Regions from separate parts of the Companilactobacillus farciminis KCTC 3681 genome, predicted to be linked through region 2. Evidence: riboswitches for the same ligand, from Rfam matches in the RefSeq annotation. Region 2 holds a riboswitch; the other holds the start of a gene.
The links. Region 2 has a riboswitch for lysine ahead of LF20184_RS02645 (amino acid permease). Riboswitches for the same ligand answer to the same signal wherever they lie in the genome.
Positions count from the first base shown of each region.

Region 1 (16,046 bases), 370 kb from region 2:
TTTCAAATTTAGGAGGATAATTGACTTTGAACGTGCAAAAATACTTTGAAACCGGCGATACAATCGATATTGCCAAAGATATGTTAGGACATACTTTTACTTATAAATCAGATCAAGGAACCTTTTCTGGCATCATTGTCGAAACGGAAGCCTACTTAGGACCTATCGACATGGCGGCTCACAGTTACAATGGACGCCATACTAAAGCAAATGACCCACTCTACCAAGCCGGTGGCACGATTTATATTTATTCGATCCACAGTTGGTTAGATATGGATATCAGCGTCCAAAAGGCTGGAACACCTAATGGAATTTTGATTCGTGCCCTGCAACCATTAGATGGCGTTGAGTTAATGGAAGAAAATCGTGGCAAAACTAATTTCGAAACCACTAATGGTCCAGCAAAATGGATGGCAGCGTTTGGAATCAAAGACAAAACTTTATCTGGTACTGCTTTAAATGCCGATAACTTTATTTTTTCAGACAAAAAAGTCCAGACTCCTAAGAATATTCTGGCAACACCTAGAATCGGCGTGAAGAATAAGGAACCCTGGACTTCAAAAGATATGCGATTTATTGTTGAAGGCAATCCTTACGTATCGAAATTGCCTAAACGAGATATGAATCTAGATACTTATGGTTGGCTATAAACGATCGCTTCTAGCACGAAGAGCATAAAGAATGGCTACGGTATCGACTACTTCTTGCAGCATGGCTCCAATAATAGTAGGAATCAAGCCAAATGCTGCGACTAGCATCAAAGCAATACAAATAAAGATACCGATCAAAACTGCTTCACGAGCGACTTTCATCGTATCATGGGCAATTTTAACTGCCGTACTTACCTTGCTCAAATCATCTTGCAAAATAACCGCGTCGGCTGATTCGCTAGCAGCATTGGCACCCTTGTAACCCATAGCAATACCGACATCAGCTAAAGCTAGTGCTGGAGCATCATTGACACCATCTCCAACCATAACAGTTGGGTGATACTCTTTATCTAGACCATCGATAATTTTTACTTTATCAGCTGGCAAACTAGTTGGATATGATTTTGTAATACCTACTTCTGAAGCAACCATCTCGGTTGCTTCTTTTTTGTCCCCAGAAATCATTAAGATATTTTTGATACCAAAATCTTTTAATTTGGCAATCGTTGATTTCGATTCTGGACGAATCTGGTCAAGCAAACTGTACACACCAGCATATTGATCATCAATAGATACGTAAACCCCTGAACCTTTGACTTCATCGACAGCTTCCTCGGTAACAAAACTAGCTTGACCGACTTTTACTACATGTCCTTCAACCTTACCAACAATTCCTTCAGCCGTGATCTCTTTCAAATCGTCGGTTTTTTTCAAAGCTACATTATTGCTTCTAGCATAATCTACAATTGCTTCGGCCATAACGTGACTTGAATTCTGTTCAATTGAAGCAGCATATGACATAACAGTTTTTTCATCAAAGTAATTCGTCGTTCTAAATTCGTCGACAACTAATTTTCCTTTGGTAATTGTCCCAGTTTTATCAAAAGCTACCGTTTTAGCTGAATTGAGTTTCTCTAAAGCCGTTCCAGATTTGATAATGATACCGTTACGACTCGTGCGACTCATTCCTGAAACAAAGGCAATTGGCGCTGCCAAAATCAACGGACAAGGTGAAGCTACAACTAGAACTTGAGCAATTCTAACTGGATCCTTTGATATGTACCAAGCTACACCGGCAATGATATAAGCAATTAAAGTAAACGGTACCGCATAACGGTCAGCCAAGCGAACAAATTTAGCCGGATGAGTTTCTGATTCCTTAACTAATTTAACGATTGCTTGATACTCTGAGTCGGCCGCAATCTTTTCCGCTTTAATTTGGAAAGGATTTTCACCGTTAATGGAACCAGACATGACGTGACTACCTTCTGAAACATTCACCGGAACCGATTCACCTGTCAATGAAGATTCATCAATTTCTGACTGTCCATCAATAACTAATCCGTCAACTGGCACTTGTTCTTTAGGACGGACCAAAATCTTGTAACCTACTTTGACGTCATCGATATCAACATCAGTAACGTTACCGTCTTTTAAAAGATGTGCCTTTGATGGCGTATTGTCCAAGAGTGATTTCAATTCACTTTTGGCCTTATTGGCAGCATATTCTTCTAAGGTATCGCCACCTGTTAGCATCAACAACACGATCCAACCGGCCCAGTATTGTCCTAAAACAATTGTAGCCACAATAGCCGTAATGGCTAACAAATCAATCCCAAAGTTACCAGATTTCAAAACTTTGATCATATCAATAAACATAATCAAAGCTAATAACAAACCTAAGATACTGATAATCAATTGGGCATAATTAGGCAAATGGAAGATAAATTCCAAAACCGCCGCAATGAAACCGATAGCCAAAGTTCCATATAGTTTTATTTTATCTGAGTTCATGACAACACATCCCTCCGATTATTATCTTTACCCAGATTATAACTGCTTTCAAAAGTTTTTTAAAGGCTTTTCTGGAATGATTCTCATTTAATTATCATTTTTAATAAAAAGTTGTAATAAGCTACATGAGTAGATTTCATGCCATGAAATTAATCTGGAAAGAAACTGATTTAGCTAATATTATGTCTTATTTAGGTCAAAAAAGGCAAAGAAAATAGCATCTATTTGCTTTTAAAATAGATGCTATTTATCAACTGATAATCTTATTTAACTAATTTATCCCAGATCACAACGCTGCCACTAGCCAAAGACTTTGGTACATCAATGATTCTTTGATTGGATGAGCCTCTGAATTGTAACGATAGATCTTTTTTTCTGAGTAAGAATCGTCCGTCAACTAAGATATCGATCAGCGATAATAATTCTAATTTATCAGAAGATTCTTGCATCATCTCATCCCAAGAGTAACCTGTCCAAGACCAAATATCTTTGTCATGTCCGAATTCTCTTCTGATTCGTTTGCATAACGATAGACACACTTCAGTATTCAAGAAAGGTTCTCCACCTAACAACGTTAGTCCTTGCACATAACTTTGACTCAAATCTTTGATAATTTGGTCTTCTAATTCTTTGGTATAAGGTTTACCGTAACGAAAATCTTGAGCGGCAACGTTATAACACCCTGGACATCGAAAAAGACATCCTGATACATAAAGACTGCATCTGACTCCTTCTCCATCGACGAAATTAAACGGTTTATAGTCTGCAATTCTTTTAAGACTGTGGTCCGCGCTTAACCATTCTTTGGGAGTCGGATTGTTTGGTTCTCTCATGCTTAGCCGCATTTTTAATCATCTCCGAAGTCATATTCTTTTTCCGTGAAGCAATTTCTATGTGTCGCCCGTGAATCATCGGTCTTTGTTGAGGATTACCCAAGTATCCACAAGTTCTCTTTACGACATCACAAAATTCCGGATTATTATTGCCACAATCTGGACAGGCAAAACCTCTGGCAGTCGCATTAAATTCTCCTTGAAAACCACACTTAAAACAGTGATCAATTGAAGTATTAGTTCCTAAATAACCTACATGATCATAAGCCCAATCCCACACAGCTTCCAAAGCCTTAGGATTTTGACGGAGATTAGGATATTCGCAATAATGAATAAATCCACCCGCAGCATATTTAGGAAAGACTTCTTCAAAAGTCAATTTCTCAAAAGGATTTGGATGTTTTCTGACGTCAAAGTGAAAACTATTTGTATAGTATTCTTTAGCTGTAATATCGGGAATGGAACCAAACTTCTCTAAATCATCTCGACAAAAAGTATCAGTCAATGACTCTGCTGGCGTCGAGTAAAGACTATAGTGGTAACCACTCTCTTTGGCCCATTTAGCGCATTTTTCATTCAAGGCTTTCGTGATGCTTTCGGCAAAATCATGCGCCTTGGAATCTTGTTCCCAATCATTGCCAAAGAATCGTGTACAAACTTCATACAAGCCAATGTATCCTAACGATACTGTTGCTCGACCATTCTTGAATAATTCGTCCACTGAATCATCTTTTTTTAGACGTTTGCCAAAGGCACCATACATATACAGTAACGGTGCATTCTCAGGTTTCGCCTCTTTAGTTCGCTTGATTCGATATTCTAAAGCAGTATGGCAAATTTGCATTTTTTCTTCGAATATTTCCCAAAATAGCTTGATATCACCTTTTGATTCCAAAGCAATTCGTGGTAAATTGACCGTTACAACGCCTAAATTCATCCGACCCGAATTAACTTCTCGACCATTTTCATCTTGCCATCCTTGTAAAAATGAACGACATCCCATCGGCGTCTTAAAACTGCCAGTGATTTCAACAATTTTGTCATACATCAAAAGATCTGGATACATTCTCTTAGTAGAACATTCCAAGGCCAATTGCTTTATATCGTAATTAGGATCTTCAGGACTCAAATTCAACCCTCGTTTGATCGTAAACGTCAGCTTAGGAAAAATTGCCGTACGATGTTCCTTACCTAAGCCCTTGATTCGAATTTCTAGAATCGATTTTTGAATAGTACGTTCGATCCAACTCGTTCCTAAACCGAAATTTATCGTCGTAAACGGCGTTTGGCCTTGCGATGAATAAAGAGTATTGATTTCGTATTCAAGTGCTTGCATAGCGTCGTAAATGTCTCTTTTCGTCTTTTCTTTAGCAAATTCAATCTGCTTATCTTCGACAATCCATTTTTGAGCATCCTTGAGGTGTTTTTGATAATTTAACTTCGCATAAGGCGCCAGTAATTGGTCGATTCGATTAGCTGAACAACCACCGTATTGCAACGAGGCAACGTTAGCGATGATCTGTGACATTTGCGCTGTAGCCGTTTGAATCGATTTGGGCGAAGACACCCAAGCATTACCGATTTTAAAGCCATTAGTTAACATCTCATCAAAGTCAATCAAACAACAATTAGTCTCTGGCGTCACTGGTGAATAGTCCAAATCATGCCAATGGATATCGCCACGCAAATGAGCCTTAGCTACGATGTCTGGCAACATTTTTAAGCCTAAAGCTTTACTTGCTACACCGGCCTCCAAATCACGCTGTGTGTTGAAGATATTGCTATCCTTATTGGCATTTTCATGCACCACTTGCTCATTGCGATTAAATAATTTCTCGATGTTTAATTTCACATTAGTTGCTTGAGCAAATCTTTCCTGTTCACTTATAAAATAGTCCTGATAAGATTTTGCAGCTTGATTCAAATTTTGAGCAATCAAACTATCCGTAATAACCTGGCGAATTTGTTTGGTTGTCATCAAATCAGCCGTTAAGAATTCAGATACAAAATTCTCAATCAAATTATCTTGTTGAACTCGAGACAAGTCCAACTTATCTAGCACAAATTCAATTTTATATGGATAAAACTTAGTCTTGAAGCCACTTCTTTTTTCAACTGGGATTTCTATCAATTGAGTTAATTGCGTGGTCATTTATATCTCCCCAATCTTTAATCTATACAACCATTTTATAAAATTTTAAATAATAAAAAAGACTACCAAATACCATATGTAGGTGTTATATAACACACGCATACAATATATAGTAGTCTTATTTTTGTTTTCTAAAAAATATCATTGAAACGACTTCACAAACAGCCGTTATAACTTTCAAATTTACTTAACAGTACTGAATTTCTCTATGCTCAACTATTTTCAATAAAATAAATCTCATAGCGTTGTAATGATTCAAATCATTCTTTTTCACGAGCAAAATAAAATGTGACTGCCGCATAAATAAAGACGATAGCAGTAATAAATAGATGTACTCCATAAAGCGTCGAATTAGTTGGGCCGTTGGAAATGTTATTGAAGAATCCTAAAGCATTAATATCAGTAAAGTAACTGATGAAATAAATTGTCGTCATGTAGATCAATTGTTGCGATACATTTCCAACACAAGACAACTGATACTTGATCAAGAAAGCTCGTTCGGAATCTAAATCAGGATCAGTATAAAGTGCGTCATTCAAAATTCGATTATCGGTTCCGACAAATACGGCTAATAAGAACAAGCCAACAAAGTATGTGTAATTAAACAATGCCAAAACTAAACCTAGCAACAATAAAGGATAACGCCAATTTTGACGTTTTTTCAACAAAGCTGGTCCTAATTCAAAACCGACCAGATAAAGCGTATAAACTAACATCAAAGTATTGAATTTGAAGCGAATCGTACTGTCGAAGATGGCATACAGCATTACGTAGTTCATGACCACCCCACGATTGATGGCAACCAAACTGACTGGGAACATCTTTTTATGAACCCCTAATTGATAGTATGCGAGGATCAAGAACAAGACGATAGCAGCAATGCTGATTGCTAAATCAATCGTATTGGAAACTTCTTTTAGACGCGTATAGCGAATGATGAATAACAACATGACCAAACTCGCTAACACGATCAAATTAAAAAACGAATTGATTCTAAACTTAGGTTTCTTCTCTAAGCCTTGATAAAAGGTCAAACGGTGCGTAACGTTCATGCCACCGACCATCGCAGTAAAGAATAAGAAAGCTAACAAAATAAATGACAAGTTCAACAACTTAGTCTTCGTAGCAATTAGTTCAACAATCAACAATAAGATAATCGTCAAAACCATCGACAAAGTGTGCATTCGATTGAATTTAAATTCTTTATCCATCTTGCCACGAGAACGAACCGTCAAATAATATGGCCAGATCCAACTAGAAGCTAGACCTAAGAACACCCCACCAATAATACCAAAAACTGGATTGCTAGCTCCTAGCATGCAAAGCGAGCCAATCACACCAAACAGATTCGACATCGATAGCATCGTCGAAGCTGGCAAGGTAATAAAAGTCGTCAATAGCATTCCCAAAGCTCTAAAAGTATAGAGCATTAAAAATGGCAACGCAAAGACAAAAATATTTTTGTTTTGGTTATATAACGTCAAACAGAAAAAATACGGAATCGCAACTCCAGCGTTAGCCAACAGGTCTAAAACGCCCTCATTAAATACATTCATTATTCGCTTCATTTTTTTCTCACCTGAAATTAAATGTCTCCTAACATTTTAACAGAAATAGCAAAAAAAATATGGAACGCAGGCTTATTTCTGCATCCCATATTGATTTTATTTACTTTACACGAACCAAATCGTCGGCAACTAGTCTTTCAGCAATTTGAACTGTATTCCAAGCGGCACCCTTCAATAAGTTGTCAGAAACGACCCACATATTGAAAGCTCCATCATTTTCCAAATCTGGACGAATACGACCAACAAAAGTATCACGACTATTTACAGCATTGATAGGCTGTGGATAAACTTGATGCTTTGGATCATCTTGCAAGACAGCTCCTGGGGCATCCTTGATCAATTGTTGAATTTGTTCAGTTGTAGCTGACTTATCCTCAACTTCAATATAAATTGATTCACCATGGCTAATTGGCACTGGCACTCTGACACAAGTTGCTGTGACTTTGATCTTAGGTGAATTCATATCGCCTAACATGATCTTCTTAGTTTCATGGATCATCTTCCATTCTTCATGAGAATAAAGATTATCTTCCAAAACATCGATTTGTGGTAAGAGGTTGAAAGCTAAAGGATAATGCTCCTTATCGCCCTTCGTTGGAAAAATGTCGGCTTTCATGTCTTTACCATCTAAGTAATCTTGTGCTTCAGAATACAACTCGTTTAGAGCACTTTGACCAGCACCACTGGCAGCTTGATAAGTTGAAACAATAATTTGCTTCAAACCAAAAGCTTTTCTGATTGGTTCTAGTGCAACCATCATTTGGATAGTTGAACAGTTAGGATTGGCGATAATGCCGTGATGATTATAAAGTGCAGCTTCGTTCACTTCTGGAACGACCAATGGAACATCTTCTTCCATTCTAAAAGCACTAGTATTATCAACACAAACAGCGCCACGTTTGACAGCTTCTGGTAAAAATTTCTTGGAAACTGCTCCACCAGCTGATGCCAAAACTAAATCGACACCATCGAATGATTCGGGTTTGGCTTCTTCAACGGTCACATCTTGGCCCTTAAATTGTAAAACCTTTCCTGCTGAACGACTTGATGCTAATAACTTTACTTTTGAAACAGGAATAGTTGATTGTTCTAATTGTTGAATTAAACGCGTTCCAACGGCACCTGTGGCACCCAAAATTGCTACTGTATATTCATCACTCATAAATCTTCATCCCTTAAATATTATTTATAAACTCTCTGTGAACTTTCTCAAGCGTTTCATAGCTTCTTGAATATCTTCCATTGAAGCGGCGTAAGAAATTCTAAAATGACCTTCGCCACCTTTACCAAAGGCAACACCTGGTGTTACACCAACGAGACCTTCAGTGGCCAATTTATCGGCAAATTCAATTGAACTCAAGCCGAATTTTTCAGGAATCTTGGAGAATGTGTAGAAAGCACCTTCTGGCAAGATTGTTTCATAACCCATATCGTTTAGTTGATCAACTAAGTAATCACGACGTTCTTGGTAAATCTTCTTCATTGCGATTGGATCATCGATACCATTCTTCAAAGCTTCTTCAGCAGCAAATTGAGCTGGGTTAGAAGGAGCTGTAACGGTAAAGGCATGCATCTTGTTAGCTTGTTCAACAAAATCTTTTGGTCCAGCAATGTAACCGATACGGTAACCGGTCATAGCATGTGACTTAGATAGACCGTTGATCAAAATTGTTTTACCTGGCAAAAGTTTTGCCATTGAGAAATGCTTGTGACTGTATGTCAATTCAGCATAAATTTCATCGGAAACAACGTACATGTTCTTGTCTTTTACCACATCAACGAGTTCTTGCAATTGATCTTTTGAGTAAACAAAGCCAGTTGGGTTACCTGGGAAGTTTAGCATCAAGGCTTTAACCTTATCTTCGCCTTCTTCTTCAATAACTTTAGCCAAATGTTTTCCAGTCAATTGGAAACCGTCAGCAGTTGTATCAACTTGAATTGGGATTCCACCAAGGATCTTAACAATCGGAATGTATAGAGCAAAAGTTGGTGTAGGAATAATCACCTTATCACCGGGGTTAATAATGGCGGCAAAAGTATCAAAGATTGCTTCTGTAGCACCAATAGTTACGACAACTTCTGTTTCAGGATCGTATTGAAGATCGAATTGTTTATCCAAGTAACCTGAAATAGCTTCTCTAAGACTCAAGAAACCTTTTTGGTCTGAATAATGAGATTCGTTTTCCTTGATACTCTCAATGGCAGCTGCTTTAACGTGTTCGGGTACATTAAAGTTTGGTTCGCCAAGAGTTAATTTAACTAGACCAGGAATCTTTGCAAATTTTTCAGCAAATTCTCTGATCATTGATCTACCCATTGGGGCAATCGTTTCGTTTACTACATTTTTTACTGATGAATCTAATTCTGGCATTCTTCAACACTCCTTAAAAATTAAATGTAGTTTAATTCTAATACAAAACTCACTAAATTATTAGAGTTTTTGTAATTTTTTGAAATAATTTCTAAATAATTTGTTCGAGACCGATTACTAAGTGATCCAATTTCACCACTTCATTGATAGCTAACTTTACACCAGTCATAAATGATTGACGGTCAGTCGTACTTTGCGAGATAGTCAAAGTTTCGCCAACCCCACCGAAGATAACTTCTTCATCGGCAACAAAGCCTGGCAAACGTAAGGCATGAATCTTAGTCCCGTGATAATCGCCACCACGGGTCTGCAATGGATCCTCACTACTGTGTTGAACTTGGTCATGACCTCTTGCTTCATAGATTAATCTAGCAGTATTTAAAGCGGTTCCTGAAGGTGCATCGATTTTATCTTCATGATGCTTTTCAACGATTTCTGACTCTTCAAAATACTTGGCTGCCACTTGAGCAAATTTCATCATCAAGACAGCTGATAATCCAAAGTTAGAAGCAATAATACCACCAAGATGCTTTTGATCAGCTAACTTCTTTAATTCAGCAGTTTGTTCTTCACTCATTCCACTAGTTCCAATGACTGGACGTATATTGTGTTCAATAGCAAATTTCGTGTTATCAAAAACGGCACTCGGAATGGAAAAGTCGATCCAAATATCGGCATCCGTTTCAATATCAGTCAGTTTATTAAAAATTTTCACATTTTTATCAAGGCCATAACTCTCAGGATTTAAATCGGTCTCAATGGGGTTGAACCCAGCAACTAATTGTAAATTATCAGAATCTTCGACCATTTTGACAGCCTTTTGACCCATCGAGCCAGAAAAGCCGGAAATAATAACTTTTATCATAAAAAACTCCTAAAGATCTAAAATTTTAAATAACTTAGTTTGTTCTGCTTCATTCAAAGCTAAGATTGGCAAACGACAGCCACCAACTTGATAACCAACGTGATTCAAAGCTGCCTTAACCGGTGAAGGTGAAGGATACATGAACAAGGCAGCCATCTTAGGTGTCAATTGACGTTGGATCTTGCCAGCAATTTGATAGTTGCCTTCTTCCAAAGCTTGATACATCTCGCTCATTTCTGTTCCATAAAGATGTGAAGCAACTGACACAACACCATTAGCACCGACAACTTTAGCAAAGAGTGCTTGAGCGTCCTCACCACTATAAACGTTAAAATCCTTTGGTGCATGTTCAACGATATATTCTAAGTCTTCCATCGTATTGCATTGCTTTACACCTTGAATGTTAGGATTCTTGGCCAATTCAACAACAGTTTCTTTTTCCATCAAAACACCGGTTCGACCAGGAATGTTATAGATCATAATTGGCAAAGGCGAATTCTTGGCAATCGTTTCAAAGTGAGCTTTCATCCCACGTTGATTAGGTTTGTTATAGTAAGGCACTACAACTAAGGCCATATCGATTCCCTTGATCTGACTGATTTTCTTAATAAAATCAATCGTCTGAGCAGTATTGTTACTACCGGCACCAGCAATGATAGGAACACGACCGTCAACAATTTCAACAAACTTTTGATAAAGCTCCAACTTTTCATCTTCAGTCAAAGTTGGCGTTTCACCAGTCGTGCCACCAACGACAAAGCCTTTACTGCCTGTAGCTAGTAGATGTTCAGTCAATTTTTTCAAGGCTGAAAAATCAATCTTTTCATTATCATCAAACGGCGTAATTATCGCTGTCATTAAATCAACATTTTCAAACATCTAATCTTCCTCCAAATCCATACGATAATTTAAGAAACCGACCATCGCATCAATCCCCTTTTTGATTGCAGCTTCATGTGGCAAGAAATCCGCTGAATGAAGTGCACCTTTACTATCGACACCGAGCCAAAACATTGTTCCAGGAATCTTGTTGATCAAGTAGCCAAAATCTTCACCAGTCATTTTGGGCTCAGTTTCTTCAAAATCAATTTGAGAATTATTCTTCATATAATTAATAAAACGTTTCGTCAAAGCAGGATTATTTTCGACTGGATAATATCCACCTTGATTGTATTCCACTGAAATTTCACAATTAAACGACTTCTCTAAACCTTCAGCAATTTCTCTGATACGTTGACGGATAAACTCAATCATGTCTTGAGTCAAACCTCTGATCGTACCTTCTAAACGAGCTGAACCGGCGATAACGTTACGAATCACGCCAGCTTCCATCTTGCCAAAAGTAATCACGCCACATTTTACTGGGTCGATACTCCGAGAAATCACTGTTTGCACTTGTTGGATAAAATTGGCTGCAATTACAACAGCATCATTAGCCAAGTGCGGATAAGCAGCATGACCACTCTTACCTTTGATAGTGACGTTTACTTCAGTCGTTCCAGCAAATAAAGTACCATTGCGACAACCTATCACACCAGTTTTTAGTTGGGCATTGTCATGAAGACCATAAAATTCATCAACGTGAAAATCTCCAGTAAATGCTCCTAAATCATAAGCAACCTTGCCGCCACTATCGGCTTCTTCAGCTGGTTGAAAAAAGAAAACCAAATTATCAAGTGGTTGATGCTCACTGAAATAATTTAAGATTCCTAATCCAACTGTCATATGAATGTCGTGACCACAAGCATGCATCACGCCTGGATTTTTTGAAGCATAGTCCAAACCATTTTCTTCAGTTACTGGCAAAGCGTCCATATCGCAACGATAACCAAGATTGCGCTTAGGATTTGATCCTTTGACTAACACCAACAGAGCAGTTGGTAGTTCTGGTAGCTCTTTAATTTCCAAATTAGTCTTGTCAAATTGCTTTATCACTTCGAGAAGATAGGCATGTGTTTTCACTTCTTGCATCGATAGCTCGGGAATAGTATGCAAATGTCTTCTTATTTGAATTAATTGCTCCTCTGTCAAAGCCATAATTATAACTTCCTTAAAGTACTCTCAATTTTAGTTTTATCAGTTGTTTTTTGATCTTTAACTTTGAGAACTTTAGCAGGAACTCCGGCTACAACTTCATTTTCAGCAACATCTTTAGTTACGATAGCACCAGCACCGACGACCGCATTGTCACCAACTTGAACACCTTCTAGAACGACTGCATTAGCGCCGACAATAACGTTATCACCAATTCTTACTGGTTGAGCAGAAGCAGGTTCAACGACACCAGCCAAAACAGCATTAGCACCGATGTGAGAATTCTTACCGACAATGGCACGACCGCCAAGGACAGCTCCCATATCGATCATGCTCTTGTCGCCAATTTCTGCACCGATATTAATAACTGCGCCCATCATGATCACGGCATTTTCACCGATTGAAACTTGATCACGAATGATAGCGCCGGGTTCGATTCGAGCATTGATGTGTTTGATATCTAGCATTGGTACGGCTGAATTTTGAGCGGCTGTTTCAACATAAATATCAGTAAAATCATTATCTTTTAAAATTGGTTCAATTGCTTTGTAGTCTCCGATTAAAATTGCTAAATCATTACTCTTAAAAACTTTGACATCTGAAGGAAAATTCACATTTGAAACATCCCCTTGAACATAAACTTTAACAGGGGTAATTTTCTTAGAGTTTCCTATATAATTAATAATTTCTTCTGCACTCATTTTTTTCATAAATCTTTCCTCCAATTAATAATCCAAATCTAAACTAGTTAAATCTTGATAAGTTTCTCTTTTAACGACTAACTTATCTTGACCATCTTCAACGAAAACTACTGCAGGTCTAGGATTGCGATTGTAATTCATTGCCATCGAATATCCGTAAGCACCTGTATCTAACATTGCCAAGATATCGCCCGGCTTTGTTTTTGGCAATTGTTGTTGATCAATCAAGATATCACCTGATTCACAATACTTTCCAGCTATGTGAACCGTTTGTTCATTTGGTTGATCCATCTTATTAGCGATAACAGCTTCATATTTAGCTTGATACAAGGCTGGTCTGATATTGTCGCCCATGCCACCGTCAACTGATAAATAAGAAGTTAGATTAGGAATATCTTTTCTTGAACCAACGGTATAAAGTGTATAACCTGCAGGTCCAACGATTGAACGACCAGGTTCGATCCAAATTTCTGGAACTTCGTTGTTTGTTTTCTTCAATTCATCAGCAATTTGTCCAATGAATTCGTCAGCAGTGATTGGATCATCATCTTCGTTATAGCTAATTCCAAAGCCACCGCCAAGATTGATAACTTTAGGCCAATAATTAAATTCAGCTTGGAATTTCTTGGCAATTTCCATCATCTTCTTAGCTAACATGACGAAACCTTGTGTTCCAAAGATTTGAGAACCAATGTGAGCGTGGATACCAGTAAGTTCCATATTCTCATCATCCAAAACTGATTTCATAGCCTTATCTGCTTGACCAGATTCAACATCGAAACCAAATTTGCTATCAGTTTGACCGGTTTGATCATATTTATGCGTGTGTGCGGAAATTCCTGGTGTCAAACGCAACATTACTTTAGTCGTAGCTTTTTCTTGTTTTAAAATCTGTGATAACAAGTCGATTTCGTGGAAATTATCCAACATGATCACACCGACATGTTCTTTGACTGCCATCAACAATTCATCGTAAGACTTGTTGTTGCCATGGAAACTAATTTTTTCACTTGGAAAGCCAGCACTTAATGCGGTATACAATTCACCACCAGAAACAACGTCGATATGAACATCTTCTTGTTTCATTACTTGGTAGATAGCTTTAACAGCAAAAGCCTTACTAGCATAACTAATTTGATATTTTAAATTATTCTTTTCAAACGCGGATTTAAATTTTCTTATTTGGCTACGGACTTGAGAAATATCAAAAACATAAAGCGGAGTTCCATATTTTTTTGCTAACTCGACACTATCAACGCCACCAATCATCAAATGGCCATTTTCACTCTTTAAATCATCTATTATCATAATCACTGCTCCTTTTACCAAATAAAAAAGATCTCCTTGCTTAATAACAAAGAGATCCATAAATAATCTGCATCAATTTTGTCATAAGCTCAACGTGACCGACTATTTGATCACGACAGTTCGTATCATCTTCTAATACGCCCCAGCTCGCTAAATCCTGTAAAATTTAGTGCTTCGGCAACTTCCCCTTTCAATAAGTTCATAGCTCTTACAGAAGCTCCCTCATTTACTCATGTCGATTGCGACCTCTTTTGTTGGTATAAGATTATAACAACACTCATAATACGTCAAGTGATATTAAAAATATTCTCATATTTCTAATAATTAATATTTTTTTCTTGTCATAATGGGGAAAAATGATACACTCATCATTAAAAACTATTTAATTTTAGAGGTGTAAGTTATGAAGGTCGTTAAGTTTGGGGGCAGTTCCCTCGCAACCGGAGAACAATTTGAAAAGGTCATTAATATTATTAAAGATGACTCAGAACGAAAGGTGATCGTAACTTCAGCTCCCGGAAAACGATACCACGGCGATACTAAAGTTACTGATTTGTTAATCGAGTACGCTAATGAAGTTATCGAAAATGAAGATCATACTAATATTATCAAGGAGATTATCTCAAGATATCACGAAATAAGCGACTATTTTAAACTTGATGATTCCGTCATAAAACTTCTAAAAGATAAATTAATCAATTTGGCTAAAGAAAATTATTCGGATAATGAACATTTAATGGCAGCATTCAAAGCTCACGGTGAATTTCTCAATGCTATTCTTTTGAATGAAGTTTTGAATTCCCAAGGCATTAAATCAGTTTTCGTTGATCCTAAAAAGGCTGGCATTATCGTTCATGGACAACCAAACGATGCCGATATTTCACCAGATACTTATCGCAACTTAGAGAATTTTGATGTACCAGAAGACAGTCGCATAGTCTTCCCAGGATTCTTTGGATACAGTCAAGATGGCAGTATTTTTACCTTCTCTCGTGGTGGTTCTGATATCACTGGAGCAATGTTGAGTCGTGGATTGCACGCAGACTTGTACGAAAACTTTACTGATGTTGATGCGATTTACGTTGCTAATAATCACGTTGTCAAACATCCACAAGCAATCAAGAAGATGTCCTATCGAGAAATGCGAGAACTATCTTATGCGGGATTTTCAGTCTTCCAAGATGAAGCCATCATTCCAGCGGTCAAAGGACAAGTTCCAGTCAATGTTAAAAATACCAACAACCCTAGTGCTGAAGGGACTTTGATCGTTCCTGAACAATTTTTATTCAATCCTTCAAACGAAATCACTGGGATTGCTTGTTCCAAACGTTTTTCAGCCCTTTATATTCATCGCTATTTGTTGAATAAAGAAGTCGGCTTTACTTTGAAACTCTTGCAACTCTTTTATAAATACAATATTTCTTACGAACACATGCCTTCTGGTATTGATGATTTAACAGTTATTTTCGACCGTACCAAACTGGACAAAACTACTATCAGCAACCTTTGTCACGATGTCAAAGAAGTCTTGCAACCTGATTACCTGGAATGGATTGACGACTATGCTATCATCATGGTCGTTGGCGAAAGCATTGCTCACAACGTCAATACGATTGGCAAAATTATCGACTCACTAACTAACAACAATATCGCCATCCATATGATCAACCAAGGTGCATCACGAATCTCCATTATGCTAGGCGTTCAAGAATCGGATGCCGACGAAGCCGTCAGACAGATTTACAAAAAATTCTTCAATTAATGAGGTGA
Region 1 is NZ_CP017702.1:921,242-937,287, reverse strand. It holds gene LF20184_RS04490 (DNA-3-methyladenine glycosylase) at 33-650, shown strand; gene LF20184_RS04485 (heavy metal translocating P-type ATPase) at 645-2,444, opposite strand; gene nrdG (anaerobic ribonucleoside-triphosphate reductase activating protein) at 2,708-3,277, opposite strand; gene nrdD (anaerobic ribonucleoside-triphosphate reductase) at 3,219-5,429, opposite strand; gene LF20184_RS04470 (hypothetical protein) at 5,690-6,997, opposite strand; gene LF20184_RS04465 (aspartate-semialdehyde dehydrogenase) at 7,098-8,159, opposite strand; gene LF20184_RS04460 (aminotransferase class I/II-fold pyridoxal phosphate-dependent enzyme) at 8,184-9,368, opposite strand; gene dapB (4-hydroxy-tetrahydrodipicolinate reductase) at 9,460-10,233, opposite strand; gene dapA (4-hydroxy-tetrahydrodipicolinate synthase) at 10,243-11,112, opposite strand; gene LF20184_RS04445 (N-acetyldiaminopimelate deacetylase) at 11,113-12,270, opposite strand; gene dapD (2,3,4,5-tetrahydropyridine-2,6-dicarboxylate N-acetyltransferase) at 12,273-12,977, opposite strand; gene lysA (diaminopimelate decarboxylase) at 12,993-14,276, opposite strand; lysine riboswitch at 14,354-14,535, opposite strand; gene LF20184_RS04430 (aspartate kinase) at 14,680-16,038, shown strand.
Region 1: another riboswitch for lysine. It lies ahead of lysA (diaminopimelate decarboxylase); the one in region 2 lies ahead of LF20184_RS02645 (amino acid permease).

Region 2 (16,046 bases):
GCAAACCGCTTTTGTAGTGTATATCTTTGCAATTGCTTTCGAGCATTTTGCAAATGGTATCGCGATAATCAAAAAAGCTAACCGAGAAGGTTAGCTAATCTCCAAATCTATTCCATCTGATGTTTGAAGTCATGGGACCACGACTCCCATGGCTTCTTTTCGTTTACAAAGGTATTATATCCAAAAGAATTAATTTTATCAATCAAATAAAGATCCGAAGCTAAAATTATTCAGCTTCGGATTTTTTGTTGTCATTATTTTTAGGAAGGCAGACGATTGTTCCGTCGTAACCTTGATACATTTCATATTCTGTTGCCATTGGGTGGATGGTACTAGGAATGGTTATTACTTGCTCGCCATTGATTGCTTTAACTTTGACTGACATGATTACACTACCTTTCGCACCAAGTTAGTAACATAAAAATAACACGTTTCTGGAGTGAAAGAAAGTTTTAGATAGTGTTTTCGGATTTATTTACCAGGCAAAATATTAATAATATAAAGCAATAAGATAAAGACAAAGAACAAGATATACATAATAGGAGTAACTTCCTTACGGCGACCAGCGGCCCACATTGTTAGAGGGTAGAACAAGATACCAAAGGCGAAACCGTAAGAGATGTTATAAGTCAAAGGCATACCAACGATCGTTAGAAAGGCTGGCATGGCGATTTCAAATTTAGTCCAGTCGATTTGTTTCATTGATTGAGCCATCAAAATACCAACGATGATCAAAACTGGAGCGGTAACGTTAGTAGTTACGATGGACAAGAGTGGTGAGAAGAACATTGAAATAGCAAACATTGCACTGACGACTAGAGCTGTTAGACCAGTACGACCACCAACGGCGATACCAGCAGAAGATTCAACGAAGGCAGCGGTTGGAGTAGTACCCATGACAGCACCACCAAGCATTGAAATGGAATCAGCCATCAAAGCCTTACCAATACGAGGCATTTTGTTATCTTTCATGAAGCCAGCTTGTTCAGCCAAACCGATCAAAGTACCGGCTGTATCGAAGAATGCTACCAATAAGAAGACTAAGACGACCGCCCAAAGTTGTGGGTTAGCGAGATCAGGCATGTGAGCAACCCCGACACCAAAGGTTGGTTTCATACTAGGAATAGTTGAGATGATTTGTTTTGGAAGTGGAATTAATTTCGTAATTAAGCCAATGATAGTTGTCAAAACCATACCGATGAAGATTGAACCGGGAACTTTTTTGGCCATCAACAAACCAGTTGCGACTAGTCCGAAGATTGTTAGCCAAGTTGTAGGAACAGTCAAAGAACCCATTTCTACCAAAGTAGATTTACTTGCTGTGACTAAGCCACCACCTTGTAAACCGACAAAGGCGATGAACAAACCGATACCAGAAGCCATAGCTAATTTTAAGTCATGTGGAATAGAATCGATGACTAATTCACGTAATTTTAATACAGAGATCAATAAGAATAAAATACTGGACATGAATACTCCGGCCATTGCTGTTTGCCAAGGAATACCCATAGCGAGAACTACTGAATAAGTAAAGAAGGCATTGTCACCCAAACCTGGGGCGATGGCGATTGGATAGTTAGCGAGTAGAGCCATCAAGACGGAACCTAAAATTGCAGAAAGAGCAGTAGCAGTGAAGACGGCACCTTTATCCATTCCGGCAGCCCCTAAAACTTGCGGATTGACGAATAAAATATAAGCCATTGAAACGAACGTTGTTAAACCAGCTAACACTTCACGACGAACAGTTGTATTAGCTTCCTTGAGATGAAATAGTTTTTCCATGAAACTGAGATTTGGATCTGATTCCATGATATTAACCCCCTGAGGTTTTATTGTTTACTTCATAAGTATTACAGATATTATGAGAAAATACAACTAAAAGACGATTAATAATAAAATTATATCAAATATTGTTCGGATTTATATTTATTTAAGCCAAGAAAAAAGCATCTCACAAACCAGATTGCAAAATACTTTTCTAAAAGACAAACTATCTAAAAACTTCTTCAGCTGGAGTGTCACCACTAGCAAAAGTGTATTCTTTTTTGATCGTAGCTGGATTTTCAATAATCAAAGCTAAAGCCTTGGCAACGTCAGCTCGGGGAATCGAACCGGATTCATTTGGACCTAACAATTGAATTTTGCCTGTGCCGTCATCGTTAGTTAAAGCACCGGGATGAATGATCGTGTAATCTAAACTCGTGCCACGTAAATGGTCGTCAGCGTAATGTTTAGCGGTCATGTAAGGTCTGATACCAGTAGCGTCCCATTTGTCGCGGTCGTCACTGAATAGAGAACTGACCATGATGTAACGCTTGATATTATTGGCTTCAGCGACCATCATCGTTTTGATAGCACCGTCGAGGTCGATTTCCATAGTTAAAGCATCGCTTGCACCACCAGCACCGGCAGAGAAGACGATGACATCAGCACCACTTTCTTCAATAGATGCACTGATTTCGTCTAAAGATGCGGTCAAATCAATGTATTGTGTTTCAATGTTGTTTTCGTTGTAGGCCTTGATTTGTTCTTGACTACGCAATCCAGCAACAAAGTCGATGTTTCTCGATTGTAATTCTCCAATTAATAGGTGTCCGACATTTCCGTGAGCACCAATGATAAGAACTTTCATATAGTTCAAAACCTCCTTATTTAACCATACTGTAGCAACAATTTTTTGATAATGCTAGTCTTTTGTATCTTATATGTGTGTATACTAAAATTAATAAAAAGGGGAGGGTATATATGAAGATATTAGGAATATTAGCCTCGCATCAGGAACATGGATTGAACGCCAAAATGCTATCTGAAGTTTTAGACAATGTTAATCCTGGTGTCGAAACTGAAACTATCTATTTAGAAAATTACGATATAACTCCGCATAAATATCATGAAAAAAATGCTGTTTTGGATGAATTATCGCAAAAATTGATGGACAGCGACGTCTGGGTCTTCGCGGCACCAACTTATTTTCGTGAATTATCTGGTGTCTTGAAGAATTTCTTCGATTGTATGCGACCAAAACTAGTTTATTTCAAAGAAAATGGTGACACGATCCCCGGACAATTCAAGAATAAGCATTATTTGAGCATCAGTTCTTGCTACGTTTCAACACTAGAGAACTTTTTGACCGGTGTGACTGACGAAAGTTTCAAGACGATTGATCGAGTTATGTCAGCTGCTGGCGTGATCAAAGTTGGCGAGATAGTTTTGCCGAATACTTTTGGGATGAAAGAAATCCCTAATAATAAGAAAGAACTGTGTCACAAGTATGCAAAAAAGATATCTGTCAAAAAGAGAAAGGATGATTCAACTGTGAAAAGATATATTCAATTATTCTTCATGATTGCAGTAATGGCATTAATTACAATGGGGATTCAATTACCACTTCAAAACTGGATCGGCACTAACTTCTGGTTGAACTATGTCAGCTTTACAGTGATATTCTTCGTCTTGTTGGCTTGTATCTTGCACTTCATGACCTTTGTAAAGCATCGTCGGCGTTAAATTAGGCATTAAAAAAAGGCAGTCAAACGGCTACCTTAGTTTTTTTTATTTTACTAATTCATTTAGTTGACCGAGAACCTTATCATAGCTAGGTTCATCAGTTTGAACAGGTACGATTTCGGAATAGATGATTTCACCATTCTTATCAACGACCCAAACGGAACGAGCTAAAATGTTAATGTCTCTGATCCAAATCTTTGATTTCTTACCGAAGTCATGGTCGATATCGGATAACATGACCATATTCTTAACACCTTCAGCAGCACACCAGTGAGATTGTTCTTCCGGAGTGTTAGTTGAAATAGTAACGAAGTTGATTTCTGAATGTCCGTCAACCTCTTCGTTGAAATGCTTAGTTTGCACGCTGCAGACACTAGTATTGATATTTGGAACAACGCTGATAAGTAGAGGCTTGTCTAAGAAACTGCTCAACTTGACCTCGTTGTTATCTTTATTTAGAACAGTAAAATCAGGGAACTTTTCACCTACAGTCAAAGGATCACCATAAGTAGTAATTGTTTGTCCCTTAAAATCTAAATCCATACAAATCACACCTTTCTATTCGAACTAAATTTATTATAAATGACCGTTAATCAAAAACCCAGAAATTAGACTGGGGAGACAAGGAATATAGCCATGAATTTAATAGGAAATAAAATAATTATTCGAGATTTTCAAAAAAAAGACTTTCCTGAATTCTTTGAATTGGTATATGACAAAACTAACCATGATTTAGCCGGATTAGAATATACGACCGACGAAAATTTTGCCCACAGTTTATTAGAAATGTATCAAAGACGAGACGGTGCCTTCGTAATTGCCAAAAAAGACACTGATCAGATGGTCGGAATAGTGGAAATGAATAAGCGTGGCGAAAGTGGCGACTTGCTGTTGACTAGGGAAGTAGGATTCGTAGTTAATAGGAAGTTTCGCAAACAAGGCTTCGCCAAAGAGTCAGTTCAACTGTTGATTAAGTACGGATTCAACGATTTGAACTTGACCGAGATCTGGGCATCAAGTGAAAAAGATAACCAAGCACCACAGAATTTATTGGAATCATTAGGGTTTAAATACATTTATGAAGTCAATCAAGCGCTTCCATACGCAATGCAGTCGAATCTGGTCAAATACTACCTTTTGAAGAAATGATTCACTTCTTGTAAGAAATTCTTAACAATTTCGGACTAGTTATGAGGTAGACAGATGGTACTATACAAAGCGTAAGGAGAAAACAGACAGACTTTTGATGAAGAGGTTTTTTATATGAAAAAAAGAATGAGAACTAGAAAAAGTCTCAATGTCAAAAAGCGAGTAGTCGGTTTCTTCGCAATTGCCGTTATATTGTTGGGTGTGATTGGAGGATTTGGTCTTACACATGTAATCGCCGAATCCAACAGCACGACAGGAGGTGGCGCTGACAGGTCAGCACCGGTTGCGGTAGTCGCCAGTAAGTCAGATGACACTGAATCCAGCTTAGGTGGCGGTGGTGGTGGTTCCAACGGATCAGTATTAATAAATAGTGATAATACCGGTACAAGTACTGGTACTGAGGCTAAGACTAAAGATACTGATTTCGTTCCTTCGGTGAATATCAATAATATGTCTTCATACCCACAAACGGGAGATGCGCATGACAGATTCAACTTAGGTCCCAAAACTATGTCAGCGGATCTCACATATCCTAAAGTAGCCCCAAATTCTCGTATTCCAGTTGACTTTGATCAAAATACAACCCCAATTCAAGCCGGGAAGTATGTCGTCAAAGGTGCGGCTCGAAGTGGGAAGGCTACTTGGACGTTCCACAAAACTTATACCATCACCCAAGATCAGGCTAATGACATTAACAAGCGTTGTAAGGGTCTGATCTATAATAAGACAACGACTTATATTTTAATCGTCTGCGTCTTAGTATCGTTGATTTTCCTAATTTTCTGGGCAATATGGCATTCAGGTAGGAGTTAAAAGTATGAAGAAACGAATAATTGTCTTTTTTTCCACATTATTACTATTAATTGCGACATTTTTACCTTTCGCGACAACAGTCAAAGCTGTGCCTGATAAGTCCTATGCGATTCAGGCAATTTTACCAGACAATCAAATCAACAAGGATGAATCTTTCTTTGATCTCAAGGTTGAGCCTAACAAAGACCAGACTTTGAAAGTTTTGATTGCCAATACTGGTAGTAAATCAATCACGGTTACGGCTGAAGTCAATAACGCTTATACGGCGGACTCCGGTGTGATTGGCTATGATAAGTCCAATGCTCAATTGTACAAGTCAAAACTGCCATCTTTGACATCTTTAGTCGAGGGCAAACGTAAACAGACTGTCCACTTGGCTACTGGTGAAAATAAGACGGTCGAGTTCAAAGTAAAGTCACCTGATTCTGAATATGCAGGAATTATTTTGGGTGGTGTTACGACTACAGCTTCAGTTAGTCCAACGAAATCTAAGAATATCAATATCAAGAATCAAGTTCGCTACGTCAAAGGGGTAGTTTTGCGCTCCAAAGACGATGGTGTCATGCCTGATATGCATTTGACTTCCGCTGCACCAAAGGCCGTAGCCGGTTCAACAGGAATTGCCTACACCTTGGACAATACAGCACCGATAAACATCAATAAAGTGTCTCTGAAGGCTGAAATCACTAATGGTAGTAAGAAGACCAACTACAGTGCAGATAACCTTCAAATCGCTCCTAATTCGCAATTCAACTACTTTATTCCGGTGAAGAAGTTAGATGCTGGAACTTACAAAGCACACATTACTTTGAAGAACGATTCTGGCTTTGAAAAGTCGTTTAATTACAATATTACTGTCAAACAACGTCAAGTTGATAACGTCAATGATGCTGCCGCACCAAAGCAAGAGTCCAATAACAAACAGTGGATTGGAATCATCGTCGGAATTATCGTCTTGATTGCGGTCGTAGTTTGGATGTACCTCTATTACTCACAACGTAATAAAGGCAACGGCGAGACTAAAGGTCGTGGCAAACTTAATATGAGAAGTACTAAGAAACCTGACAAATCAAAAGATTCAAGATCAGGTAGTACTCGTTCAGAACGTCATAAGAAATAGATAAAACTCGTCTTACTAATTTTGATTGGTAAGGCGATTTTTTTGTTCTCATAATTCAATAATCAAAAATAATTTTATTATTTATTAACGCCCAACACTTTAATTATGAACTATTATAAGAATAGAGATAATTGAGGGAGTGACGCGATACGTTCAGTAATAAAGGTAGACTGGCTATTATATCGGCTTTATTTATTATGCTCATGCCGTTTACTGCTCAAGTGGTTCTAGCAGATACTGACACCGACGTTATTAACGATGCACCAGTTGGTTTGGATATTTCCAAGTACTTTGATGTTGGGAACTTTGAAAAAACTTCGTCTGAGGATGGCGATTACGCTTATACGGATAATTCTGCCACGATTTATGACAATGCTAATGACACTTCGGACAAGCACAATGGTCGTGTGTTAGATATGGCTAAAAGTGGTGCCCCAGGAGCTGTCGGAGCTGCTTGGTCGAAGAATAGCAATAATAACTATATTGATATCAATAAGAAGCAAACTGTCTCCGTCTGGCTTTATTTTGGCTCAGGCGATGGTGCTGATGTCTTTGCCAATGGTGAGGGGATGTCACTGGTTCTTCAAAATGACCCCAGAAAAACTTCAGCTATGGGTGCTGGATATCAAGCCTTAGGTTCAATGGGTGCCGATACAGCCAAGATTACTTCTAATGGTACTAATGTGCTTGGAAATTGGAGCTGGGGTGAAGATTCAAGTTCTGGAGCTACGACCAATACGCCGGAACAAGCTGCTCAATCTGCGGTCGGTAACAGTATTGCTTTGAATTTTAAGGCCCAAGACAATACTTTGATGGGTAATAAATTGCAAGATCCGCTTAAAATCGCTGAATCAGCGGTAACTTATAAAGATTTTCTCCACACTGCTGGTAAAAAATCTATTTACTACACCTTGAATGGCTTTGATACTACTAATGGTAATGACACTCCACCAAAGACTTATCCTGGATATTTGAACTTGTTGAATACAGATTTTGGTGGCTCGATTCACTCATTGGTATTAGGAAATACCGGCAGTCCTTACGGTTTAATCAATCTGACTTATCCGGGAAATCCGATTTCTTATAAAGCTCTGGATTTGGATAGTATTCGTGGTGATGACACGAAATTGATAGCCAATATGACTACGATTGCTAACGGAAGTGAATGGGCTTATTTAACTGGTATTTCCAATAAAGGTAAAGCTTTGTCTACCTATCAAGCGGCGCCGACGAGAACTCACTTGACTGATGCTAACGACCCAAATGGCAATCCGGTTTACTGGCATCATTTGACTTTCACTTGGAATCCAGCCGAAAATGGCAATCCCGCTACTGTCAGCTACGATTACAACGACAAGTATCCTGACGGGACGACTAATACTGGCCAAACGCAATACTACGATGAAGTCAAAGAAACTATTCCCGTTGATCCGAGTGCTTTTGGCAATCCAACTGATGGAAAAGTTTACTGGGGCTTGACGGGTGCTAACAATACTGAGGCTAATTACAGTAAACTAGCCGTCTTCGAATCAATCCCCGCACTAGCCACTGCCACAGCGACTGCTTCATTGACTGATAATGATTTGAACAAAACTATCACTGACGATTCAACCGATAATACTGTCAAAAATGGCGATAATTTGAGTTTTGACTACAACTTGAAGTGGGATAGTACCTCACGTGAAAACTGGCAAGACATCGTCTCGAGTTTGAATTTACCAACGGACGTTACTTACCGCACGGCTACTATCACTTATAAAGATGCCAATGGCAATAGTAGTAGTCCCATTACGATTTCCGACGCCAAAGGGATGACCAATAGTACTTTGAATTACACTTTGACTAAGGACCTCGGAACAATCAACGCTAATAGTGGATATACGAGCGCTGACATCGTTTTGAACGGAACCGCCACTAATTCAACCGGCCAAGAAATAACCGTCTCACCAGCCCCATCAACTTTCAAAGGAAGCAATGCGATTGAAACGACGAGTACACCTCAGTTTAAAATTGAAGGCAACAAAGTCCCTGATAAAATTTTGAAATTGAACGTTTCAAAAGATTTAGACTTTCAAGATATTAATTATCAAACAATGAAGAAATATATCGATAGAAAAAGCGATTTTGATTTGACTGTAACAAGTCTTAGATCTCCTTGGAAACTAGATGTAGCCACGAATGGATTCTCACTAAACGGCAAATCTTTCCATGGCAATTTGGTTTATAAAAAGAGCCAAGCAAGTACCCAACCGTTGACCAGTTCAGATGAGTTGATAGCTCAAGACTTGAATTCGTATCAAGACAAAACCGTTAGCGACTTATCAGCCACTTGGACTAAAGATACTGGCCTGTTACTAGAACCAGATCAGAATCAAATTTCTCCTGCAGGTAAATATCAAGGAACACTAAATTGGACCTTGGTCAATTCAATTACAAATTAGACAAAATAATAGCTCTATAAGAATGTTGTAAACTGCATCCTTATAGAGCTATTTTGATTTTTAACGTAATTAAGAAGTAGAAGAACTATCTAGTCGGGAGCGAAAGCCCTGTGATGGCTCAGCCGCCAAATTTTCACTTAGCGATTTATCGCTTAGTGAAAGGCCTAGTTTTGAGATTTTGCGTCTTTGGGGCCATGCAAAAGCTCAAAATAGTGCCGGCAGCGTTCCAGCCAATCACAGGGCTTTTGCGGACGACGGCAGTATAGCACTACAATGCCTTTTTCTTCTTTTCTTCCTCTTGTTTAGTCTTGATCTTCTTAACATAAACTTGGTTCAACTGAATCAACAGCCAAATATAATCAGGACGCGTTGAAGAGATATCCCAAGGAATAACCTTCAAGTTCTCAGGATACTTCTTGCGTTCGATATCCAAAGGCAACACATCCAATGAAGTAATCAATACATCGACATCATCGAAAACATTGCTAGGAACGATTTCCACGAAGTCCAAAGTCCGGATATTTCTCAAAACAACTTCAGCGGTTTGATTACCAGGATCAATCAAGACTTTGACCTTGATAATATCTTCAGCACGAATGGTGGAGATATAACTAGGCAAAACTTGATATAAGTCTTTAGAAATCAACTCGGCAGCGTTGTAAATTCCGGGGAACTCATTTTGATCGATGTTAGAGAAGAATGTGTAGACGTCTTTGTACAAGTCGGTAAAGTTCTTCTCGCTATCTTCATTAGGGTACATCGAATCCAGATGCATCAAAGAATAAGGCGCCATGATGTAATAGAAGACGATATCACGCGTTACATAGGTCATAATATGTTTCAAAGTCTTTTGATTGTGGTAGAGCGACATATCATCGTGATAATGTTCCTTCAAGAAATCTATAAAGTGATAAACGAGCGCATAGAACTTCGGATTGATTCTGGCGTTAGCGTTGATTGGTTGCTCAAATGAGGTATCACTAGGTTGGAAGGCAGTTCTTCTGAAGAGGTTGACCAATTTGTTTTCATTGTCCAAAGCAGTTACTGGCACGATTGGATAGTCTTCTTGCGTCAAAATATCTTCGCCCAGATTTTGGGTACCAAAGACATCGCTGTAATATGGCAATTCGTCAATATAGTGACGTTTGATCAAGCGAATCCGAGAAATTGCTAGAAAATATTTTAATTGGAAGTGTACGATCGGGTTGTCGAAAGTAATATCGGTACGACCAATAATCTGGTCGATTGAGTTTTCTTGAATCAAACTAAATGGCCATTCTTGCCCGTGATATGTATACCAATAGACGTAGTATGCCATCCAACGGATGTTTTTCTCATTACCTTTGATTTCAAGTGTCGAGTTGGAAATCTTGAGACCAAAGTTTTTGAGAAAGGCTCTGAATTTGGACATTCTACGATTTAAAGTGGACTTACTCGTAAAGTGTTCGTCACTAAAGCTTTCAAATGACGGATTGGCATTAGTCAAACCATAATTGAAGGCTTGGAAAACGACTGAGTTTTTTACCAAAAATAGTCGGTAAGTATCAATGGAAACTTTTCTGAAGTCGATTGACTCGATTTTTGTGTCGGTAGGGTCAATATCGGGAGCGACATCAGCTAGATCTTCCAATAATGCTTGAAAAATATTATACGTTTTTTGGTAGGTGAATTGCAGTCGATTACTAATGTTACTTAAGTTTACTTCACGAGGAGGTAAAGATTTTATTACAGTAAGCATGCGGTATTTTTCTACGTCTTGCTTAACTAAGAAAATTTGCTCCAACATTTGTCTTCCCCCGGTAACGTTTAATTAAAATATTTTAATAATAAATGAAACACTACTTGCTACTATCTTAACATTTATTTATAATGTTTTGTAATCAGATAGAGGTGCAATCTTTATTATTAATATTTTGGAGTATGGATAGGGTACTTTGAAAAGATATGAAAGGAAAGTTTGCCGAAATCAATTATCCCTACTTGGTAATTTGATTGGGCTGCTGCTTAATAGGTGGTGGACTGTCGATTTTAGAGAGTGGAGAATGGCATTCGGGTTCTGGGCAAAAGCACAGGGACCTGCTATTCGCGACTCGTTTCCGCAATATTGCCGGCAAACGAAGACACTCTCTAATTCGTTGAGCTATTGATTAATGGGATAATTATAATCCTTATTGTCGGTAGTTCCTCTGATAATAAGGATTTTTTTTATATCCAAAAAGGGGAATGAAAGATGGAAAATAATGATGTGAATAGGTCGTTGAAGACCCGTCATTTGTCGATGATCGCACTTGGTGGGTCAATTGGAACCGGTTTGTTTGTGGCAAGTGGTTCCTCAATTTCAACAGCTGGTCCTGGAGGTGCCTTGATAGCTTATGTGGCTATTGGTATTATGGTTTACTTCTTGATGACTAGTTTGGGAGAGATGGCAACTTACATGCCAGTTTCCGGCTCATTTGCGACATATGCTACCAAATTCATCGATCCTGCTTTTGGTTTTGCGTTAGGTTGGAATTATTGGTTCAACTGGGCGATTACTCTAGCGGTCGATTTATCCACAATTTCTTTAGTTGTAAAATATTGGTTCCCAAGCTGGACCTCATGGAAAATCAGTTTGACTTTTATGATTGTTCTATTGGTAATCAACTTTATCTCTGTAGGTTCATTTGGTGAAACTGAATACTGGTTGTCATCAATCAAAGTTACCGCCGTTATCATCTTCTTGATTGTCGGCGTCTTAAGTATATTAGGAATTTTAGGAAATCAAAACTTTGTTGGCTTGACAAATTATACATATAAGAAAGCACCTTTCGTTGGAGGCGTTCCAGCGATTCTAAGCGTGTTCGTAGTTGCCGGGTTCTCCTTCCAAGGTACTGAGTTGATCGGTATCACAGCGGGTGAATCAGCAACTCCTGAAAAGAGTATTCCTAAGGCTATCAAACAAGTCTTCTGGAGAATTCTTTTGTTCTACATTTTGTCTATTGCTATTATCGGTGCTTTGATTCCTTATACTAGTCCAAATCTTTTGGGATCAGACGCTGGTGATATTGCTATCAGTCCCTTTACGATTGTCTTCAAGAAAGTTGGGATTCCACTAGCTGCCGGAATTATGAATGCTGTTATTTTGACATCAGTTATTTCTGCGGCTAACTCAGGACTATATGCTGCCAGTCGTATGCTTTGGTCAATGAGTAAAAATAATATGGCACCAAGGGTTTTTGAAAAAACTAATGGTCGTGGTGTGCCAGTCTTTTCACTTCTACTAACTGCTTTAGTTGGTGGAGCAGCCTTATTCACTAGTTTGTATGGTGATTCATTCTACGAACTATTGGTTGCTGCCAGTGGTTTGACCGGATTTATCGCTTGGATTGGGATTGCCTTTTCTCATTATCGTTTCAGAAAAGCTTACTTGTACAAAGGCTACAAACTTGATGACTTGAAGTACAAAGCTAAGTGGTTCCCATTTGGTCCAATTTTAGCCATCATCCTAGGTATCATCATTATTATTGGTCAAGATGTGCGTTCAATGGTTGACTTCAATATTGGCCGTCTCTTGATCAGTTACAGTGGTTTGATTATTTTGTTCGTATGTTGGATCTATTACAAGGTCAAGCATAAGACAAAGTTCTTGAAGCTAGAAGATATCGATGTTGAAGCTACTAAAAATGGTGGTCATTACTAGTTGATATTTAGAACATTTTAAATTATGATTAACAATGAATATAAAGCTAAGAGAGTGCCTACTCACAAACCTTTCAGAGAGACGATGGTCGGTGAAAATCGTCAAGGTTTTATTCCAGCATTCTGGCAACGGGTAATTCCGTTCGGGTTGATCCGATAAAATCTGAAAGTGCAGGGTATTTGTATACTCTGAAACTGGGTGGTACCGCGAATGGTCGATTCGTCCCTTTATTGGGATGTTTCGACCTTTTTTTATATTAGAGAGCGGAACAAGGACGGCTAGCCCTTGAGTAGCTCGTTTCCGCTATACTGCAGGAAACAAGTTACATAGGCTAATCGTGCAAGTTCACAAATAATGGAGGATGAATTTATGTTAGACATTAAGCTAATCAGAAAAGACCCTGAATGGATCAAAAATAAATTAGCTTCACGCGGCGTTACTAGTGAAGAAATCGACGAATTGCTTTCATACGATGAAAAACGTCGTGAATTGTTAGTTAAGACAGAAACTTTGAAGGAAGAAAGAAATAAGGTTTCTCAAGGAATTGCTAACAAGAAACGCAATAAAGAAGATGCTAGTGACGAAATCGCTGCTATGAAACAAGTTGGTGCCGATATCAAGAAAATCGATGCTGATCTTGAAGAAACACAAGGCAAAATGAACTACATCTTAGTTCGTCTACCTAACATTCCTGACGATTCTGTTCCCGTTGGTCCTGACGAAAGTACTAACGTTGAAATCAGAAAAGTCGGTGCCGTTCCTAAGGAAAACTTCAAACCAAGACACCACTGGGATATCGGTGAAGAACTAGGAATCTTAGACTTTGAACAAGCTACTAAAGTTTCTGGCTCACGTTTTGTTTACTACATTGGTATGGGTGCTAGACTTGAACGTGCTGTTTACAACTTCATGTTGGACCAACACCAAAAAGAAGGCTATACAGAAGTAATCCCTCCATACTTGGTTAACAACAATGCCATGTTTGGTACTAGTCAATTCCCTAAGTTTACTGAAGATGTCTACACGGTTATGGTTGATGAAAATCCATTGACTTTGATCCCTACAGCCGAAGTTCCTTTGACAAACTACTTTGCTGACAAGATTTTGGATGAAAAAGACTTGCCTAAGTACGTTACAGCTTTGACACCTTGTTTCCGTTCTGAAGCTGGTTCTGCCGGTCGTGATACTCGTGGATTGATTCGTATGCACCAATTTAACAAGGTTGAAATGGTTAAAGTTTCAAAACCTGAAGAATCGTACAATGAACTAGAAAAATTGACAGCCAATGCTGAAAATATCCTTAAACAACTAGGACTTCCATATCACGTAATCGTTCTTTCAAGTGGGGATGCAAGTTTCAGTTCTGCTAAGACTTACGATCTTGAAGTTTGGATGCCTGCTCAAGACAAGTACCGTGAAGTTTCAAGTTGTTCAAACTGTCTAGACTTCCAAGCTCGTCGTGCTCACATCAGATATCGTGACGAAAATGGTAAGACAAAACTAGCTCACACATTGAATGGTTCAGGACTTGCTGCTGGTCGTACAGTTGCCGCTATTTTGGAAAACTACCAAAACGAAGACGGTTCTGTAACAATTCCAGACGTTTTAGTGCCATATATGGGTGGAGTTACAAAAATTACTAAAGAAAATGCCAAATAGTTATTGACCTGAGGCTTATAAATTGATAAGATTTAATAGTTCTGTTAAAGAGCTATTGAATTATTCCGGATTAGCTCAGTTGGTAGAGCATCTGACTGTTAATCAGGGTGTCGTCAGTTCGAGTCTGACATCCGGAGTTATAAATACTTAGGAAATACCTAGGTGTCTCAATATATTACATCTAGTTCATTGGAATTAGGTGTATTTTTTTAAGCCGTGTTAGCTCAGTTGGTAGAGCATCGGTATCGTAAACCGGCGGTCACAGGTTCGACTCCTGCACACGGCATTGATAATTTTATGAAATACCTCCCATGAAGGACATCGTTTAGCGGTGTCCTTTTTATTTTTCTTAATGAAAGGTTATTGGCTATCAATGGATGAAATAGAGTATTTAGATGTCACGATAAAGATTATATTTATTCAAATTATAAGCATGGATTTAAAACGTGAAAAGTGGAAATTCTCTGATGGTATAACGAAATTTTTTGCCGATATTGAAGATTCCGAATTCATAAAATCAATTCAAAAGAATTTCCAACAATTTGGATCTACTGATTTATTGAAAGTTGAACTCCAAACGTAGCAATACATCAGTAAAGAAGGAAATTTAAAAAGCAAGTATACTGTGAAAAAAGTCTTAGAACACAAAAAAGGTGCTCAACAAATAAATTTGAAATTTACAGATGATGAAGATGAATAATTTTTTTGATGAATGACTATAGATTAGTATTCTGTTGGTATACCACGTTACTAAATTCTAAAAAGCTCTTATAGAATGAAATTGTGTTAACTCATTCTATGAGAGCTTTTTAATTAGATTTTTCCAAAAAAAAGAGCCATCTTTCAAGAAAAATGACTCAATGACTTTAATATTCAGGTTATTTAATTTGTTCCAAAGCATTAGAAACAGCTTCTTTAATAGCTTTACTTGAAGCAGAAGCACCAGAAATTGTATCAACATCGACCGTATTCTTTTCGACGATTTCTTTTGGCAATTCCTTAACAGCTTTGAGACCGTAATCGTCAGATTCACTTTGCTTCAAAACTTCGATATCTTGAATGTCGTCTTTGCTATTGGCAGTGACACGAACGACGATTTCATTTCCCATACCAGCAGTTGATTTTCCGATATATTGGTTGTCGTTAGTTTCAAAATGTTCTTCGCCAACGTCTGATCCCAAACCTTCTTCGTGAACACTGGCTGAAGTATTAGCATCGACTTTGACAGATTCAACGTCTTTTTCTTTAGCAGCATTTTCACCAGCAATCTTACCAAAAATCAAGTTTTCAGCTAAATTGCTACCACCGTTGTATTGGCGTCCCATCAAACTTCCTAATTCACCACAAGCGTATAGGTGAGGGATAACTTCATCGTTTACGTCAACAACTTCTGCATTGGAATTGTGAACAGGACCACCTTGTGTATTCAACAATCCTTGAACCATGGCTAAGCAGTAGTAAGGACCATCATCGAAGGCTGTCAAAGTATCGGCATCACGGTCAAAGGCATAGTCACGTTTGATATCAGCAAAGTGGTTGAAGTCTTTGATAGTGTTTGCCAATTTGTCTGCGTCAACACCCATAACTTCAGCTAAACTGTTCAAATCATCAGCTTTAACGACTGAGTCTAAGAATTCTGGGTAAGGGGCGTTCTTGTCATTCTTTAGTTCGTCATACT
Region 2 is NZ_CP017702.1:549,739-565,784, forward strand. It holds gene LF20184_RS12665 (hypothetical protein) at 227-385, opposite strand; gene LF20184_RS02600 (NCS2 family permease) at 472-1,809, opposite strand; gene LF20184_RS02605 (SDR family oxidoreductase) at 1,991-2,632, opposite strand; gene LF20184_RS02610 (flavodoxin family protein) at 2,746-3,507, shown strand; gene tpx (thiol peroxidase) at 3,553-4,050, opposite strand; gene LF20184_RS02620 (GNAT family N-acetyltransferase) at 4,144-4,656, shown strand; gene LF20184_RS02625 (WxL protein host-binding domain-containing protein) at 4,771-5,469, shown strand; gene LF20184_RS02630 (DUF916 domain-containing protein) at 5,474-6,589, shown strand; gene LF20184_RS02635 (hypothetical protein) at 6,793-9,030, shown strand; gene LF20184_RS02640 (helix-turn-helix domain-containing protein) at 9,299-10,816, opposite strand; lysine riboswitch at 10,908-11,087, shown strand; gene LF20184_RS02645 (amino acid permease) at 11,261-12,709, shown strand; gene serS (serine--tRNA ligase) at 13,079-14,368, shown strand; tRNA gene LF20184_RS02655 (tRNA-Asn) at 14,433-14,505, shown strand; tRNA gene LF20184_RS02660 (tRNA-Thr) at 14,582-14,654, shown strand; gene LF20184_RS02665 (hypothetical protein) at 14,721-14,951, shown strand; gene LF20184_RS02670 (FAD-binding protein) at 15,247-16,046, opposite strand, start outside.